3 regions of the Lactobacillus taiwanensis genome follow, and region 1 is predicted to be linked to each of the others. Evidence: a T-box and tRNA genes for the amino acid it is inferred to sense, from the RefSeq annotation. Region 1 holds a T-box; the other regions hold tRNA genes.
The links. A T-box is a leader RNA that pairs with one kind of tRNA and senses whether it is charged. The one in region 1 lies ahead of leuS (leucine--tRNA ligase), so its partner is inferred to be a tRNA-Leu.

Region 1 (6,204 bases):
TGATCAAATCTCTGATGCGATTTTAGATGCAATTTTGGCCAGGGATCCTAATGGACGAGTAGCCTGCGAAACTACTGTTACTACTGGTCTTGTTTTAGTAGTTGGAGAAATATCAACGTCTGCTTACGTTGATATTCAATCAGTAGTTAGAAAAACCATTTTAGAGATTGGTTATAATCGTCCAGAACTTGGTTTTGATGGAAATAACTGTGCTATTTTAGTTGATATTGATGAACAATCAAGTGATATAGCCGGTGGCGTTAATGAATCGCTTGAAACACGTGAAAATCATGAAGATAAAGATGATTTAGATAAAATTGGAGCTGGAGATCAAGGTCTAATGTTTGGGTTTGCCATTAAAGAAACTCCCGAACTAATGCCACTACCTATTTCTTTAGCGCACTCTTTAATGCGTCGCGTGTCTAGTCTTCGTAAAGAAGGACGTCTTGATTGGTTAAGACCAGATGCAAAAGCACAAGTGACTGTTGAATACGATGAGGAAAATAGGCCAAAACGCGTTGATACAGTTGTCATTTCTACTCAAACTGATGCAACAGTAACTAATGATGAAATTCGTGAGGCCATGATTGATATGGTTATTAAAAAAGTTATTCCATCTCAATATCTTGATGAGAGTACTAAGTTTTTGATCAATCCTTCAGGTCGTTTTGTTATCGGTGGGCCTAAAGGAGATTCAGGTTTAACTGGTCGTAAAATTATTGTTGATACTTATGGTGGATATGCTCGCCATGGTGGTGGTGCTTTCTCTGGGAAGGATTTAACTAAAGTTGACCGGAGTGCTAGTTATGCTGCTAGATATGTAGCCAAAAATATTGTTGCTGCAGATTTAGCTTATCAATGTGAAATTCAATTAGCTTACGCGATTGGAGTAGCTCACCCAGTTTCAATTATGGTTGATACTCATGGAACAAGTAAGGTAAGTGAAGATTTATTAGTTGAAGCAGTTCGAAATGTTTTTGATCTAAGACCAGCAGGTATTATCGAAATGTTGAACTTAAGACGTCCTATTTATCGTCAAACGGCTGCTTATGGCCATTTTGGAAGAACTGATGTTGATTTACCTTGGGAACATACAGATAAGGTAGAAGCGCTAAAAAATTATGTGAGTGAACATGTAAAATAAAAGTAATACTAAATATGTTACTCATTTTAGTAGCCGCAGACTTAGCTTTAATTTTAGTACCAATTTATACGTCTTTTTGGGTATTTTGCTTCAAAGTCGGTGTATGTTGTCTCTTTAATCGTCATCATTCTATCTTTATTACTTAATCAACTATACAAACAGAAAAAAATGTATACGAAAAAAGCTAACTGAGAATTTTGATCTCAGTTAGCTTTTTTATTCATATTTTTTGTTTAAGTATAGATGGTATAAAACTGAAAAACCCAGTAAAACAAAAGTCGTTCCTTCTAGCCACCCGCCAACAACATCAGAAGGGTAATGAACGTGACAGAAAATTCTAGTGTACCCAATAAAAAGCGGGAAGAGAGCCCAAATAATAATTAATATAGTTTGCCAAAACTTACTTTTAACTAATAAAATAGTTAGCACAATTAGAATGCCGAAGAATGTGGCGCTTCCTACAGAGTGTCCTGATGGGAAACTATAGCCATCGGCATAAACTAAGTGATGGACTAAAGGTCGATGTCGTTCAACTGCATGCTTAGTAATCCAGTTATATCCATTAGCACAAATCATTAATCCTGCCGTAAAAAAAGCGTAAGCAAACTTTTTAGCGAATAATAATCCGATGAATAATACGATTGTTGCTACTGTTAAGGTACTAGTATTGCCAATTACTGTTAACTTAGTTGCAATTGCTATATTAGTTGCATTGTTATTAGAAACTAGATCAATAATAGTTTTATCAAAAGATTGGATAAATGAAGTTTGATTAATAACTAAAAGTGCCCAGATTACATAGAGAATTAAAAAAATAAATCCCGGAATTAGGGTATCATGGATGGTTAAATTATTATGTTTCTTTTTCAAAAATATTTCTCCTCTTGTAATTTCTAGTAGATGTGGTAAATTATAATCATTATCCATAAAAAAATAAAGACTAGGGAGTAGTAGCAAGTGATGGTTGTTATTAGAGATGAGCTGGTTGGTGCAAAGCTTAACAATTGTCTTGTGAACTTGCCCTTATAGATAAAGTCTATCGTTTGCTTTCCGCGTTAAGGGGCAGGAGTGTCGCACAATATGTGTGGAACTTAGGTGGTAACGCGAAATGAACTTCGTCCTATGATTTTATGATCATAGGGCGTTTTTTAGTTTTAAGGAGAGATTTAATTGTATAATCACAAGACTGTAGAGAGAAAATGGCAAAAATACTGGGCAGAGCATGATACTTTTAAAACAGGAAATGATCCTAAAAAGAAAAATTATTATGCTCTAGATATGTTTCCATTCCCATCTGGTAAAGGATTACACGTGGGTCATCCAGAAGGTTATACTGCAACCGATATTATGTCTAGAATGAAGCGGGCTCAAGGATATAATGTCCTTCATCCAATGGGCTGGGATGCTTTTGGTTTACCAACTGAACAATATGCTTTGAAGACTGGTGAAGATCCAGAAAAAGTTACTAAGGAAAATATTGCTAACTTCAAAAAACAACTCAATAAGTTAGGCTTTTCATATGATTGGGATCGTGAAGTTACAACGTCAGATCCAAATTATTATAAATGGACTCAGTGGGTTTTTGAACAGATGTATAAGAAGGGCTTAGCTTATGAAGCGGAGGTCCCTGTTAACTGGTCACCAGATTTGGGTACTGTGGTTGCTAATGAAGAAATAGTTGATGGTAAAACTGAACGTGGTGGTTACCCAGTTTATCGTCGTAATATGCGTCAATGGATGCTTAAAATGACTGCTTATGCAGATCGTCTGCTTGAGGATTTGGACGATTTAGATTGGCCAGAACCAGTTAAGGAGATGCAACGTAACTGGATTGGGCGCTCAGAAGGTGCACAAGTTACGTTTAAAGTTAAAGATAGCGATAAGACTTTCGATGTCTTTACCACGCGACCAGATACCCTATTTGGAGTAAGTTATACAGTTCTTGCCCCAGAAAGTAAATTAGTTCAAGAAATTACTACTCCTGAACAAAAAGAAGCAGTTGATGCTTATATTAAAAAGATTGAATCAAAGTCAGATCTTGAAAGAACCGATCTTAACAAAGATAAAACTGGTGTATTTACTGGTGCTTATGCAATTAACCCAGTAAATGGTAAGGAAGTACCAATTTGGATTTCCGATTATGTTTTAGCTAGTTACGGAACTGGTGCAGTGATGGCTGTACCAGCACATGATGATCGGGATTATGCTTTTGCAACTAAATTTAATTTACCAATTAACAGAGTAATTGAAGGCGGAAATTTAGAAAAAGAAGCCTTTACTGGAAATGGTAAGCATGTTAATTCCGAATTTTTAGACGGTTTAGATAATGAAGAAGCTAAGAAGAGAATAATTGAATGGCTTGAAAACCATCATGTAGGTCAAAAGAAGGTAAATTATAAGTTACGTGATTGGGATTTCTCTCGTCAACGCTACTGGGGTGAACCAATTCCAGTTATTCACTGGGAAGATGGTACTACTTCATTAGTACCTGAAGATGAATTACCACTTCGCTTGCCTCATGCAACTGACATTAAGCCATCTGGTACCCCGGAAAGTCCATTAGCTAATCTGACTGATTGGGTAAATGTTGTTGATAAGAACGGTAGAAAAGGTAGGCGTGAAACCAATACTATGCCTAACTGGGCTGGTTCAAGCTGGTACTACTTACGTTATGTTGATCCACATAATGATAAAGAATTAGCTGATTATGATTTACTTAAGAAGTGGCTTCCAGTTGATCTTTATATTGGTGGGGCAGAACACGCTGTTCGTCACCTTCTTTATGCAAGATTTTGGCACAAGGTTCTTTATGATCTAGGCGTTGTCCCAACTAAGGAGCCATTCCAAAAATTATACAACCAAGGCTTGATTTTAAAGAATCATGAAAAGATGTCTAAGTCTAAAGGAAATGTTGTTAACCCTGATGAAGTAATCGATGAATATGGTGCAGATTCACTTAGAATGTATGAAATGTTCATGGGACCATTAGATGCGTCAATTGATTGGGATGACAACGGTCCAGCATCTACTAAGAAGTTCTTAGATCGTGTATGGCGTCTATTTGTTAATGATCTTGATTTAAAGGCAATTCCACAAGAAAAGATTGTTAAAGAAAATGATGGCGAGCTTGATAAGGTTTATGCTGAAACAGTTAAGAAAGTTACTGAAGACTTTGAAGCTTTACACTTTAATACTGCAATCAGTCAAATGATGGTCTTTATGAATGCAGCTCAAAAAGCTAAGACTATTCCACGTGAATATGCAGAAGGTTTTGTTAAGCTTCTTGCACCAGTTGCTCCACACATGATGGAAGAAATTTGGTCAGTATTTGGTCATGATGAATCTATTGCATATGCTAAATGGCCAGAATATGATCCTACAAAATTAGTTGAATCAACAGTTGAAATTATGGTTCAAGTTAATGGTAAGCTTCGTGGTAAATTTAAGGCTGCTAAGGATAGTGATAAAGATACCTTAGAAAAAGAAGCTCTTGCTCTTGATCATGTTCAAAAATTCTTAGATGGAAAAGATGTCAAAAAAGTCATTGTTATTCCAAACAAGATTGTTAATATTGTTGCTAAGTAATTTAAGTTTTTCCTAAATAATTAATATTTGTAAATACAATTTACATTAATGAGTAATATATAATTCAGACGCTTAACTGGATATAGGGAAAATTTATCTTTATGGAAAACAATACTAAAAATACTAAAGAGACAATGGTCAAAGGCTCCGCATGGATGACTTTTGGCTCTATTGTGTCACGAATTTTAGGAGCATTGTATATTATTCCATGGTATGCCTGGATGGGGAGTCATGGGAACATTGCCAATGCTTTAACAGCGAAAAGCTATAATATTTATAGTTTATTTATTATTATTTCTACCGCAGGTATTCCCGGAGCGGTTGCCAAGCAGGTGGCGAAATATAATGCTTTAAATGAATATGATATTGGGCGAAAACTATTTAGACGCGGCTTAATTTTGATGGCCATGTTTGGTGTGATTTGTGCAGCAATTATGTATTTTGGTGCTCCAATTTTAGCTACTGATGATATCATTGGTGCACTTTTGCATGGAGCTAAAAGTGATCCACGTCAAGTTGCCGTGATGAGAAGTCTTTCTTATGCAGTTTTAATTATTCCAATTTTGAGTATCATGCGTGGGTATTTCCAAGGTTATGCAGATATGATGCCTCCAGCTATGTCTCAATTTATTGAACAATTGGCCCGAGTAATATGGATGCTATTGACAGCTTATATTATTATGCAAGTTCAACACGGATCCTATGTTCATGCGGTTGTTCAATCAAATTTAGCTGCAGCTATTGGTGCGGTATTTGGAATTTTGCTCTTAGTATGGTTTTTATATCGTAGGCGAAATGAACTGAACGCATTAATGGAGCAATCAAACCACGCAATTAAAATTTCTACTGCAGGAATTTTCTGGGAAATTATTAATCAATCTATTCCATTTATCATCATTGATTCTGGAATCACCTTGTTTCAATTAATTGACCAATATACCTTCCATCCAATGATTGCTATGTTTGTTCATGCTAGTTCTGATCAAATTGAATCATGGTATGCATTGTTTGGATTAAATGCAAATAAATTAATCATGATTATTGTATCTTTAGCAACTGCAATGTCAGTAACTGCTATTCCACTTTTATCAGGTGCCCATGCACGACGTGATTACGCCAGCATTTCTAACCAAATTGAAAACACCTTGGAATTATTCTTATTTGTTATGATTCCAGCTTCATTGGGGATGGCTGCTATTGCAACGCCAATTTATACAATTTTTTATGGCTACGATCAACTAGGTTCAAATGTCTTGTACTTATCATCATTTACGGCAATTAGTTTAGGACTATTTACAGTTTTGATGGCAATTTTACAAGGTCTATCAGAGAACGGACTAGCTATAAAATACCTAATTTTAGGAATTATCATTAAATTTGCTGTCCAACTTCCAATGATTAAATTCTTTAAAGTATATGGGCCGCTCTTAGCTACAAATATTGGATTGATTATTACTATCTGGCTTTCTTTAAAA
Region 2 (6,204 bases), 930 kb from region 1:
AAAGATGTCAATGAATTTATTAATAAAAATGATTAGAATTTCGAATTATGGACTTCGAGCGGTAAAATAGATAGGTAGAGAAAAAGTATAAATATAAATTGAGGGATTAAGATGACTGATATTTTAACCACCAAAGAATTAGGGAAAAACTTCAAAAATAAACATGTTTTGAGCCGAATCAATATTCATGTTCCTGAAGGAAAAATTTACTGCATCATGGGACCGAATGGGGCTGGTAAATCAACTCTTTTGAAAATGATTAGTGGAATTGAGAAACCAACCGAAGGAGTGATTAACTTTAAGGGCGAAAACTGGAAGCGAGAAGATTTAAAAGTAATTGGTTCGTTAATCGAAGAGCCGGGCTTATTTGATAACTTAACAGTTGAAGATAATATCAAATTAAAATTAAAACTTCATCATGTTGAAAACAAAGATCAAGAACAGATTTTAAATACGCTTGGCTTTGGTGATCATAATCAAGAAAAGGTTAAAGGATTCTCAACAGGGATGCGCCAACGTCTTGGTATTGCGCTCGCTTTTATGGGAAATCCAGACTTAGTAGTTTTAGATGAACCAACAAATGGTCTTGATACGTTTGGAATTCATGAACTACGTGAATTATTAATGCTAGAAAAAAAGCAAGGTAAAACAATCATCATTGCTAGTCACAGGCTTTCTGAAATACAAAAAGTAGCTGATCGCATTGCTATCTTAGGTAATGGGGAGCTTTTACTAGAAGAAGATTATGACCAAAAGACAGATTTGGAGGACTTATTTATTTCAACTCTAGAGAAGGCAGGCGTAAAGCATGACTAATATTTTAAAAGTTGAATTTTTAAAAAACAAGCATACTATTATTCGTTTGCTTATTTGGCTTTTGCCATTAATTGCCATTTTGATGATGACTGCTGTTTTCTGGGATAATCAATATTCGGTGCAATTAATGATGGGACAATGGAGTTATTTTTGGTTAAATATGTCAATTGCTCTCGTAATCGGAATTAGTACTTATTATCAAAACCAAGCTACAAAATTCAAAGAAATTTTAACTTCGCCGCAAGATCTTTTTACTTACGAAGTTGGGCGAATTATTCATGGAATTTTACAAGCAGCTTTAATGAGCGTGATTTTCTTAGCTTTGGTAATTTGTGTACGATTCATTTTTTCAAGTAGTGAAGAAATTGTTTGGATGCTTTGCTCAGGGATTGGAATTTTCTTAACTTCCATTTGGCTAGTTCCGTTTTATTCATGGCTTTTCCGTATTACTAACTTATATTTTGCCCTAGGAATTGGATTTTTAAGTTCAATTTTGGCAATGTTTTTAAGTAGAACTTCTTGGAGTATATGGTGGCCATTTGATTGGGGAATGCTTTTAAACAATATGTGGCTTAAGGGAGACTTCGTTTTAGGATCCTGGAGTTTAATCATTTGTAGCTTGATTTTAGGATTTATTTTAAGTGTCTTTAGTGCCTATTCTTTTAAAAAGCAATAGTATTTTTTAGTAAAATAGTAGCAAGTATCTAAAAAGGAATTGAAATTATGCAAAAAAATCAAATTGTCGACTTAGAAATTACGGATTTATCTTATGAAGCAATGGGCGTTGCTCACTTAGACGGAATGACTATCTTTGTAAATAATGCTCTTCCAGGCGAAGTAGTTTCCGCTAAAATTTTAAAGGTAAAGAAGAATTTTGCCTTTGCGAAAATTGAAAAAATTAAGAAGGAAAGTCCAGATAGAATTAACGTTGAACTTCGTCAATGGGTTCAAACAGGTTTAGCCTCACTTGCTCATATTAAATATGAAAAGCAACTTGAATTTAAACGTAATCAAGTAGTGAACTTATTACATAAGGCCGACTTAGATAATATTAAGGTTGGTCAGACTTTGCCTAGTCCAGAAGAGACAGGCTATCGTAATAAGGCACAAGTGCCAGTTCGTGAAGTTCATGGCAAGCTTGATATTGGTTTCTTTAGAAAGCATTCACATGATTTAGTACCGTTAACTAATTTCTTTACCACGGATCCAGAAATTGATCGAGTTTTAATTAAAGTTCGTGATATTTTAAGAACGAATTATATACCAGCTTATGATGAAATTCACAATAAAGGTGAAGTGCGTTACCTTGATGTACGGCGCTCAAAAGCAAGTGGAGAGATTATGGTGATTTTGGTCTGCTTGCATAAGGATTTTCCACAATTGCAAAAAGTGACTAAAGAAATCAGTGAAATTAAAGGTGTTACAAGCGTAGTGTTGAACCATAATCCTAAAAAGACTAACGTGATTTTAGGTAAGAAAGATTACTTGCTGTGGGGAGAGCCTCAGATTACCGACAAAATTGGGGATGTTAGTTTTAAGATTTCACCACAAAGTTTCTTTCAAATTAATTCACTGCAAACTCCGCGCTTATATGACTTGGCAATTCAAAAGGCAGACCTCAAACCTGATGATGTAGTGATCGATGCTTATTCTGGAATTGGAACTATTGGCTTGTCAGTTGCTAAGCATGTTAAGGCAGTTCGAGGGATGGAAGTTATTAAGCCAGCTGTTGACGATGCTAACGCTAATGCAAAATTAAATGGTATTCATAATGCTGAATATGTTGTCGGAAAAGCTGAAGAAGTAATGCCACGCTGGGCTAAGGAAGGACTTAAGACTGATGTGATCTTTGTTGATCCACCAAGAAAGGGATTAACACCAGAATTTATTGATGCAGCCGTTGAAACTGATCCTAAGAAGATTGTTTATATCTCATGCAATCCGGCTACAATGATTAGAGATCTACAATTGTTCCGTGAACAGGGTTATGACTTTAACGAAATTGATCCTGTTGATATGTTCCCTCAAACTCCGCACGTTGAAGCAGTGGCGGTGCTTGAGAAGAAATAAGTAGAATTTATCAGTGAAAAGTGTACTTTTCCATAAATAATTGGAATTAGTACACTTTTTATTTTTTCCAGTGTTAGCTTGAGTACATTTACATCTTAGGCATACAATTAAAGAAAAGCAATAAAAGGAAATTCTGCAAAAACGTAGTTGCCTTAGGTAATAATTGGAAGGAATAACTATGCGTCTGAAAAAAATTATCCTCTATATTTTCTTAGCTATCTGTATGTTCTCAGTGTTTTTATTTATTGTGCCTTCAGGAAGCAGGATTGATCCTGGACTTAAAAATTCACAAAAGCAGCTAAAGTCTTATATGAAATCTAATCATATTAATGGTTTGATGCTCGTTAGCGGTAAAGACGGCAAGCCAATTGTCATTAAAAATAATGAAACGTCTAACAAAAATGACCTAGTGAATGCAGATCAGCTATTTCCAACTGCTTCTCTTCAAAAGATTATAACGGGAACCGCAATTTATCAGTTGCAGCAAAAAGGGCAGCTGAATTGGAATACGCCTTTGTCAAAATATTATCCACAAGTTTCAGGTAGCCAAGATATTACAATTCGTGAATTAATGAATCACACAAGTGGATTAATCAATAATGCTCGTCCATCTGAACCACTTAAAAATCAAGAAGAACAAATTGCCTATATGCTTAAGTATATGCAAAATGATCATCTTCATACTTGGGATTATCAAGATGTAGACTATGAGTTATTAGCTGCAATTATCAGTAAGGAAAGTCATTTAAGCTATAACGACTATATTCAGAAGAATTTTGCTAAGCCATTAAAACTGCGTCAAATTAAGGATTACTCTGAAGTTAATCAAAATGAGATTCCTCAACCAATGAGTAGCAATGTTGACTGGCATAAAGTAGTTGTGACTACATCATCTGATTTTGGAGCAGGAAATTTATTTATATCACCTAATGATTACTGGAAATTTGTGTATAACAGCGTTTTAAAAGATCCGAAGATGATTAATGAATATGCTCAGCAGGCTAAGCATCAAGAAGTAGCTTACTTTGGTGGAGTGTATTTTAAGGACGATGTTATTCGTGCAGAAGGTAGTATTCCTGGATACAATGCTTGTTTTGTTGCTAACTACAAAACTAAGGAAATGATTATGCTGTTTTCTAATAATATTAATTACTTAACTCTGAAGAAAGCATCTGATTATTTGCTTCATCATTATATGGGATTATTTTAATGAAAAAGACTTTAATTAAGAAAATTTCAAATCAAGTGCCACAAGAATTGCAACATTTTATTGCTGATGCGGATATTTATGATAGTTCATCATCTCCTGAAGCTCGCGTATATTTTATTGATAAAGATGGCGGTTATTATTTAAAATGCGCCAAAACTGGTATGCTTGAAAAAAAAGCTAAAATGACACAATATTTTTACTCAAAGAATTTAGGCGCTGAAGTATTGAACTATAGTTCAAATAATCATGATTGGCTGTTAACTAAGGCAGTAGTAGGACATGATTGTATAGATAGCGAATATTTAGCTAATCCAAAGCGCTTATGCGATACGATTGCCACCGAATTAAGAAAATTGCACGAAATAGACTATAGTGATTGTCTCATTATGGATCGAACGACAGAGTATTTGGCAAACGCGGAAAATAATTATCGGACAGGTAATTATGATAAGTCGAGTTTTCCGGATAGTTTTGGTTATCGTTCAGCCGAAGAGGCTCATGAAGTTTTAATTTCTGGTAAAAATGCTTTGCAAAGCAAAGTTTTACTGCATGGAGATTACTGTTTACCGAATATTATTCTAGATAACTGGAAGTTTTCAGGATTCATTGATCTTGATTGTGCAGGTGTGGGTGATCACCATATCGATTTGTTTTGGAGTGTTTGGACGCTTGGGTTTAATTTGAAGACTAGTAAATATCGCGATCGCTTTCTTGATGCATATGGACGTGATAAGGTAAATGAAGAGTTGCTCAAAGTTGTTGCGGCTGCCGAAGTATTTGGGTAATTGAAGTATGGGCTTAAAAAGTAATATAAATTCTAATTATGATTTTTTAGTATTAATATTTTATTATTAACCTTTCCAACTTCATCAACTTTTTGGTATGATAGATATGTTATAAAGGTTGCCTCAATGGCGGAATTGGCAGACGCGCAGCGTTCAGGTCGCTGTTCACGCAAGTGAGTGCAGGTTCGACTCCTGTTTGGGGCACTTGAAAAAAGAGATATGCATTTTTGCATATCTCTTTTATTTTTATCTTAATTTAACAGTTTTACTTTCAAATTTAAACGGCCTCATAAAAGTAAGTTGGTAGGCAGTTAACTGTAATTTTTCTCCGTCGTGGTAATTAGAATTGTACAGCGGATCACCGATAATTGGAGCATTTAGAGCAGCTAAATGTACCCTAATTTGATGAGTGCGGCCAGTCTCTAAAATTAGCTTTACTAATACTTTATCATCATGTTCTTCAATAATTTTATACTGAGTAAGAGCTTTTTGCCCATCTTCACGTACCATTCTTTTTCTTTGATCACTTGGGTCATGACCAATTGGAAAAGAAATAGTGCCACTCTGTTTTAACTTACTAGATTTATTTACCCAAGCCAAGTATTCACGGTGCAATGTTTTATTGGTTAACTGCCTATTTAAAATTGGCACAACTGCTGGATTTTTAGCTACTAATAAAAGACCGTTGGTAAGCATATCAAGTCGGTGTACAATATAAGGACTGTAGCCAAGATAAGTTGCACAATCATTTAAAGCAGTATTTGTTTCATTTAAGTTAGGATGCGTTTTTTGACCAGCTGGTTTATTGATCACTAAGACATCGGAATCTTCATAAATTATTTCTGGTAATTTACCACTTGCAGGATAGGTTTGCTGCTCACTCTCTACTTGATCAAGATAAATATCTATTTTGTCGCCAGCCTTTACTAAAAAATTTAAGGGTAAGTATTTTCCATTAACTAGTATTTTATTTTCAGTACGCAAAAAATGACGCCATTTTCTTGGAATTAATAATTTACGCATTAATTTATCTACACTTCTTTGTGAGTAATCTTTCGGATATATCAGAGAATAATGGTATGTGGCCATCTTTTCCACCTTATCTAATTTTTAACTTTTAAAATACTATTTTTCAAATAAAGATATGCTAAAATCGTCATATTAGGTTTATTGACGAAAAGGGAGTTTTAATTTTATGCATTCCCAAAATCATGAGTTTTGGCATCGCGTTTATTTAGCGATTAAAAACTTCAACCATCGTTTTCAAATTTGGCGTTGGTTAATTTTAATTTTATTGTCGTGTTGTTTATTTGTTTGTACCTA
Region 3 (6,204 bases), 900 kb from region 1:
AAGCAAGTCATTTTTCCCATTAGAAATAGCACCTAAAATTGCTTTTGGATCATACAATTTAGGATCAATATTAAGATCTTTTTCAATTCGCTTAATTAAAGTCAACTGCTCTGCAGAATCTGCAATTGAAAAATTGTTTGAATAGCCAATTTTTTCTGCATCTCGGCGTAAAATGCGAACGCACAAAGCATGGAAGGTAGACATCCAAACACTATCAGCAGCTGGTCCTAAGAGCTTTTGAACACGCTCCTTCATTTCGCTAGCTGCCTTATTAGTAAAAGTAATGGCTAAAACATTCCATGGTGCAACGCCTTTTTCTTCAATTAAATAGGCAATTCGACGTGTTAAAACTGATGTTTTTCCACTACCAGCTCCAGCAACTACTAAAAGTGGACCTTCAGTACACTGCACAGCTTTTTTCTGCTGAGGATTTAATCCTGCAAGAATTGTTTCTTCGCTCATTGCTTCTTCCTTTTCTTAATTACTCAAACACTAAAATAGACTTGTCTATTATAACAAAAAACAACGATAGCTTTTAACTTAACTATCGTTGTTTTGGAATTAATCATATTGTGTTAAATTAAACTCTTTAATTAAATCAAGAAGCTTTTTAGCATAACCTGGATCTGTTGCATAACCATCTGTCTCTAGAGCTTGCGCTTGGCTAGCATAATCTTTAGCCACTAAAACATGTTGATATTGATTTCTATTCCAGCTTGTTCCATTTACAAATAAACGTGTATGAGCTTGGATAGATTCGTCGTAAGATTCATATACACGAAAGCGTCCCGTTACCGTCTCCCAGTGGTCATTCACAAATTCAGAAGTAGTCAACTCTTTACTTGTATTAGGATCCGTTCCCTTTACACCAAACAAATTATTGTATTTTTTAGAGAGTTCGCTTTGACCAAAGTTACTCTCTAAACACGCTTGGGCAATCGTGACACTAGGAAAAAGTCCATAAGGTTTATCGGCTCTTTGAGCAATTGGAGCTACTACCTTGATAAAGTTTTCCTTATTTTGAAGAGAGCGTTCTTTTTCTAACTGCTCTTGTCGTAATCTTTCATTAGTCACGACCTGATGACGCCAATACAAAAATCCTGATAAAATTATTACCAAAGTAAAACAAATAGCAAAAGCTCTTGCAACTACATATTGAATATTTTTTTGACGGCGTCTGCGTGACATTTTAATTCATCTTCCTTCTCATCACTTGCTTTAAAGGCAGTGCAATTGCTGGAGTAAGAACAGCAGTAAAGATTGCTTCTACAACACCATTAACGCCTAAAACACTTAATAAAATTGCAATTAAAGGAGCAGAATTTTGAGTTTGCCCCAATGAATGAAGTAAAACCGACGGATCTTTCATATACCATAAACTAGTAATACCGATTACTAATAATGTATTAGCAAGTGAAGTACATAAACCAGCTATGGTATAAACAACAGTTTTTTGCAAATTAGAATCATCCTTAGCAGCTTGTCCGATCATCCCTGCAATAAAACCTGCGGCTGTACGAGGAACTAATGCAATCAAAACATTGCGGAATAACAGCATACTGACGATATCGCCCGGCTGTGTATAAGCTACAAATAAGCTCAATAATCCCCAAAATAAACCAATAGTTGTCCCAAATCCCGGTCCCATTAAGCAGCCAGCCAAACCAACAGTCAAAGGTATAGTCGTAATTGATGGCAAGCCTGGTAAAATGCGAATATAGCCAATATAAGGGACAAATGTTTGAACTAAAATAATTGCAATAAAAATAGCACTAATGGCAATTCTAAAAGTTTTTTTATTAATCATAGTCTTTCCTGCTTTATTAATTTTTAACTTTAGCAAAAAAGAAAGCCGCATTTGCGACTTCCTTTTCTTAGTAGTGCGGGCGAGAAGACTCGAACTTCCACGATCTAAAAGCGATCACAAGATCCTTAGTCTTGCGCGTCTGCCATTCCGCCACGCCCGCGGTACTTAACTAATATACCAGATAATTTTTCTTTTAGCAAATGGATTTTTGGTTTTTATTTATTTTTCTTTACTAAGACTAGTTTTCCGCCACATTTACCACATCGATATTTTCGCGTATTGACTCTTCTAACACGCGGATATTGAAGGTGGCAATTTTCGCATTCGTAAATATATTTTTTCTTCTGTCTACGCCTTAAGCCAAGATCTGGTGCATATCGACTGCCACCAACATAAGCTAGAAGATTTTTAAAATCACGATTTCGATGCTGGTAGCCTCTACCTGCTAAATGTAAATGATAATGCGTTAATTCATGTTTAATAATTCCAATAAGATCTGCGCGATATCTTTCTTCTAAAAAATGACCATTGATATCAATATGGTGATCATTAAGAAAGTATCTTCCTCCAGTAGTTGTCATACGATTATTAATTTTGACCTCATACTTAAACGGCACATGAAAATATTTCAATGAAATTTCTTCTACTAATTTTTGTAACTCTTCTTGATTCATTTTCGAATTAATTTTTGATATAAACTAGCCTGTTTTGGAGAAGAGATTCTTCTCTTTAAAGCCGTTACAATTTTTTGCTTTACTGTCTCTTGTCCATCTATCCAAGTACCCGTGAACAAGTGAATTGAATATGAGTCTTTACTAGGATTACACAAAACACCATCTGGATAGACATGAATGCCAGCCTTTAATCTTTGTTCATAATTACCTGTTTTTAGGCCGTATTTCCCTTTTAAAATATCAGTTACTGACAAGCTGTTTACACCAGCCATTTGATTATTTTTATCAAAAGTAAATTTTTTATCCTGATAATAGTCGAGTATATCTTTTATAAAGGGATGATGTACTTCCGCGCCAAAGATAGCGGCTGATAAGTAGTCATTGTTCTCAAACCCAATAAAAGCATGATTACTTAAAAGTGGATCTAATTTTTTAAGAATTCTAACGTCTGTATCTAAGTAAATTCCACCTTGCTCATAAATCGCACGAGCACGAATATAGTCCGACACAAAAGCCCATTTTTTTGCTTGATAAGCTTGTTCAATATACTTATTTTCATGCATATCAAAGCTATCTTCATTCCACTCAATAAATTCATAGTCAGGCAATTTCTTTTTCCAAGTTGCAATACATTCCTCAACTAATGGTAACTTAGGATTATGCCCTACCCAAACGTAGTGAATTTTTTTAGGGATCATCTTTTTACCTTTCTAAGAAAGCGTGCAATAAAATCTACAATATCTTGATTAAAGTCCAACTTCATTATAAACATAATTACTGCATAAATAATCAACATTAAAATGGACTTAACTGCCATATTTAAAAAAATTGAATTAATCAAGTTAGGCATGAACATACCAGCAATTAGCGTGATTATTCCAATTAAGAAATACTTAGGTACATCATAAAAAGCTTCTTTAAAATTATAATCATCTCTCACAATCCAAAGTCGCAAAATTAGAACTACAAATTCCGTTATTAAAATTGCGATTGTTGCCCCACCTGCTCCGTATGGCCGATCTAATAAAGCCGCTAATACGACTTCAATGATTGCTCCAATAACTACTGGGATAGCATATTCTTTATCTCTCCTGTTAGCTAATGCAAATTGATTAGCAAATACTCCTCCCATAGGAATCATAATAATCGTTAAGGTAAAGAAGAACATTAAAGGAGTCATTGGAATAAACTTTTTTCCAAAGAAAAACGGCACAAACTGCTTAGTGTTTGCCATAATAATAACCGCAAACAAGGTACCAAGCATTGTCGTTGCTTCAAGCGACTTCTTCAAAACAACTTTCTGCGTTTCTTTTTCCTCACTAGCCATTTTTGGCATGATAACTAAAGAAATACTAGTAATTACTCCCAAGATCATATTAGAAATTCTTTGCGAATTATCATAAAAGGCAACCTGCGTTGAATTGCTAAAGAAGCCCAAAATCGGCTTATCAAGTGACGTATAAATTTGTGTAGCAATCTGCGGAATCATCAAAGTAATGATAGAAACAATCGTAGTTTTATATTTATAAAAATGATTAACCGGTTTACCAACATAGCGATGGATATCAAGCCAAAAAACAAATGACCCGAGCATAGTTGAAACTGACATAATTAAAAAGTACTTCCAAAGGTCAGCTGGTGATTTAATTAATAGCAAGATCAAAACTACACTTGCTAATTTAACAGCAGTATTTTTTAAAACCACTCGTCCAAAATCTGCTAATCCTTGAAAGAACCATGAAATATCAACTTGTGCCGAGATTAAATATGGCACCATTAAGATCAAATAGTTCCAATATTGAATATGAAAAATGTTAGTAATTAACAACGTAATTAAAATCGTAACTAATCCGGCAATTGCTTGAAAATACCATAGGCCCCAAAAAGCATCAGTCAATTCTTGCGGTGTTCCATAAGTTCTAGTTCGAGAAACAGTTCGTATTCCAATATAAGAAACTGACAAAGTACAAAATACCATTAAAAACTGCACAGTATTATTAACACTGCCATAAATACCATAAGTCTTAGGTCCTAAAACTCGAGACAAATATGGAACGGTAATTAACGGTACTAAAACTAGAAAAATCTGGTAGACCGCATTATATAAAATATTAAGAAAAGTTCGCTTCACTACTTTTTCCTCTAAAACTTCTTTGTCATGTAATTAAAGATAGGTTCGCAAGAATCAAGATAGTCAACTTCATCAATTAACTCACGCCAATCAAAACGCTGATTTTTGTATTGATGATCATCAGGATGTCTCAAAACTTGCAGAAGTTCTTTTTGTGAGTTAACACAAGGTCCCGGCGTAACATCTTCGTATGGACTTAACAATAAGCCACGTACTTTCTCGTACTGTTTTAAATAATTAGTAATAAAAATAATTGGCTTATCCAAGTGCAGGTAATCAAAATAAATTGATGAGAAATCTGTAATTAAGAAATCTGTATTTCCGAGCAGTTCATATAAATCAAGATTATTTTCAAATAAATAACTATTATTTAAGAACGCAATATTTGAGAAGTAACTATTTAAATCTTCAAACATCCGCATTTCATAAGGATGAAGTTTCACGATTAAATACTGATGATTTGCTTTTAAAGCATCATTTAATTTATAAGAATCAAAATCTTGAAAAGCAAAATAATTACCTTGTTTTATTTCTTCCATAACGAACTTATCTTCTAACTCATAGCGAAAAGTTGGCATATAGATTCCTATTTGTGCTTGATCATCCTTAGTTTTAAATAAATCTGCTAGTAATTTTTCCTTAGAAATTGCTGGTTGATCAATGTAATCAATTCTAGGAAAGCCAAGTTTTTGATATTTTTTACCTTCAATTGCCATACAAGCACTCATTAAACTTTCATAGAGATCGGAGCTTGAAGTTACCAGGTCCGCATTTTTATGCCATAGCTTTTGGTTACGCTTATTATCACGATAGCGTGTATTATGCGCCATAAAGCCCATTCGCTTCAAAGGTACGCCATGCCAGAATTGAATGTTAACTTGATCTCGTCGCGCTTTAAAAGGTTGATGAGTGGTGATCACATATTTAGCAGTACCAATTTTTTTCCAAGTTTCCCAAGATAAGTGAGAAGATGGCCAAGGCTCAACTAAAGTAATGTTATAGTCAGGATGTTTTGCCTTAATATATTTATAAAATAAATAGCCGTTTGAACCGGATCTACCTGAGCCATTTAAAACTACAATATTCTTTTCTTTAATTGGTCGAAGACTTGCAAGGAAACTCATTCCCCATAAGTATAAGCGAAAAAATAAACTTTTCATTTAAATGTTCCTTAAATAAATGGATTTGTTGACAAATATTTAACATTTGCCAATTATATACTCATTACTAAGGGTATAAAAAAAGCTTGAGTAAACTCAAGCTTTTTTTGATTATTTGATAAAATTTTATTTTCTAATAATCTATTCTGTAATTAATATAGTGCTAGTGTTCCATTTCTTTTTACATATTTATCTGCTAAAGAAAAAATTAATATACCAATAACCAACCACAAGATCGTATTAAATAGTGATCCAAGTAGATAAAACCACCAATCATAAAACTTATTGTTAACAGCCAATCTCATCCAACTAACCATGGGACAAATTGGCAAAAAACAGGAAACAATTTTAATAAAAAAAGGATAGTTTTCAAAATTAGTTAACAAAATACCTAAATATATATATTGAAAAATAATTAAAGTACTACCAATT

Region 2: it has a tRNA-Leu gene. The T-box ahead of leuS (leucine--tRNA ligase) is inferred to sense a tRNA for this amino acid. The anticodon was not compared.
Region 3: it has a tRNA-Leu gene. The T-box ahead of leuS (leucine--tRNA ligase) is inferred to sense a tRNA for this amino acid. The anticodon was not compared.

Annotation. Positions count from the first base shown of each region.
Region 1 is NZ_CP059276.1:519,362-525,565, forward strand. It holds gene metK (methionine adenosyltransferase) at 1-1,144, shown strand, start outside; gene H1A07_RS02490 (phosphatase PAP2 family protein) at 1,361-2,071, opposite strand; T-box leader at 2,072-2,270, shown strand; gene leuS (leucine--tRNA ligase) at 2,315-4,729, shown strand; gene H1A07_RS02500 (putative polysaccharide biosynthesis protein) at 4,831-6,204, shown strand, end outside.
Region 2 is NZ_CP059276.1:1,479,924-1,486,127, reverse strand. It holds gene H1A07_RS07245 (ABC transporter ATP-binding protein) at 112-816, shown strand; gene H1A07_RS07240 (lantibiotic immunity ABC transporter MutE/EpiE family permease subunit) at 809-1,492, shown strand; gene rlmD (23S rRNA (uracil(1939)-C(5))-methyltransferase RlmD) at 1,540-2,886, shown strand; gene H1A07_RS07230 (serine hydrolase domain-containing protein) at 3,065-4,096, shown strand; gene H1A07_RS07225 (aminoglycoside 3'-phosphotransferase) at 4,096-4,881, shown strand; tRNA gene H1A07_RS07220 (tRNA-Leu) at 5,002-5,085, shown strand; gene H1A07_RS07215 (RluA family pseudouridine synthase) at 5,128-5,970, opposite strand; gene H1A07_RS07210 (PBP1A family penicillin-binding protein) at 6,077-6,204, shown strand, end outside.
Region 3 is NZ_CP059276.1:1,515,208-1,521,411, forward strand. It holds gene pcrA (DNA helicase PcrA) at 1-462, opposite strand, end outside; gene H1A07_RS07345 (glycoside hydrolase family 73 protein) at 562-1,188, opposite strand; gene H1A07_RS07350 (ECF transporter S component) at 1,190-1,807, opposite strand; tRNA gene H1A07_RS07355 (tRNA-Leu) at 1,882-1,967, opposite strand; gene H1A07_RS07360 (SprT family protein) at 2,023-2,481, opposite strand; gene H1A07_RS07365 (glycosyltransferase family 32 protein) at 2,478-3,179, opposite strand; gene H1A07_RS07370 (oligosaccharide flippase family protein) at 3,176-4,612, opposite strand; gene H1A07_RS07375 (CDP-glycerol glycerophosphotransferase family protein) at 4,624-5,772, opposite strand; gene H1A07_RS07380 (ABC transporter permease) at 5,925-6,204, opposite strand, start outside.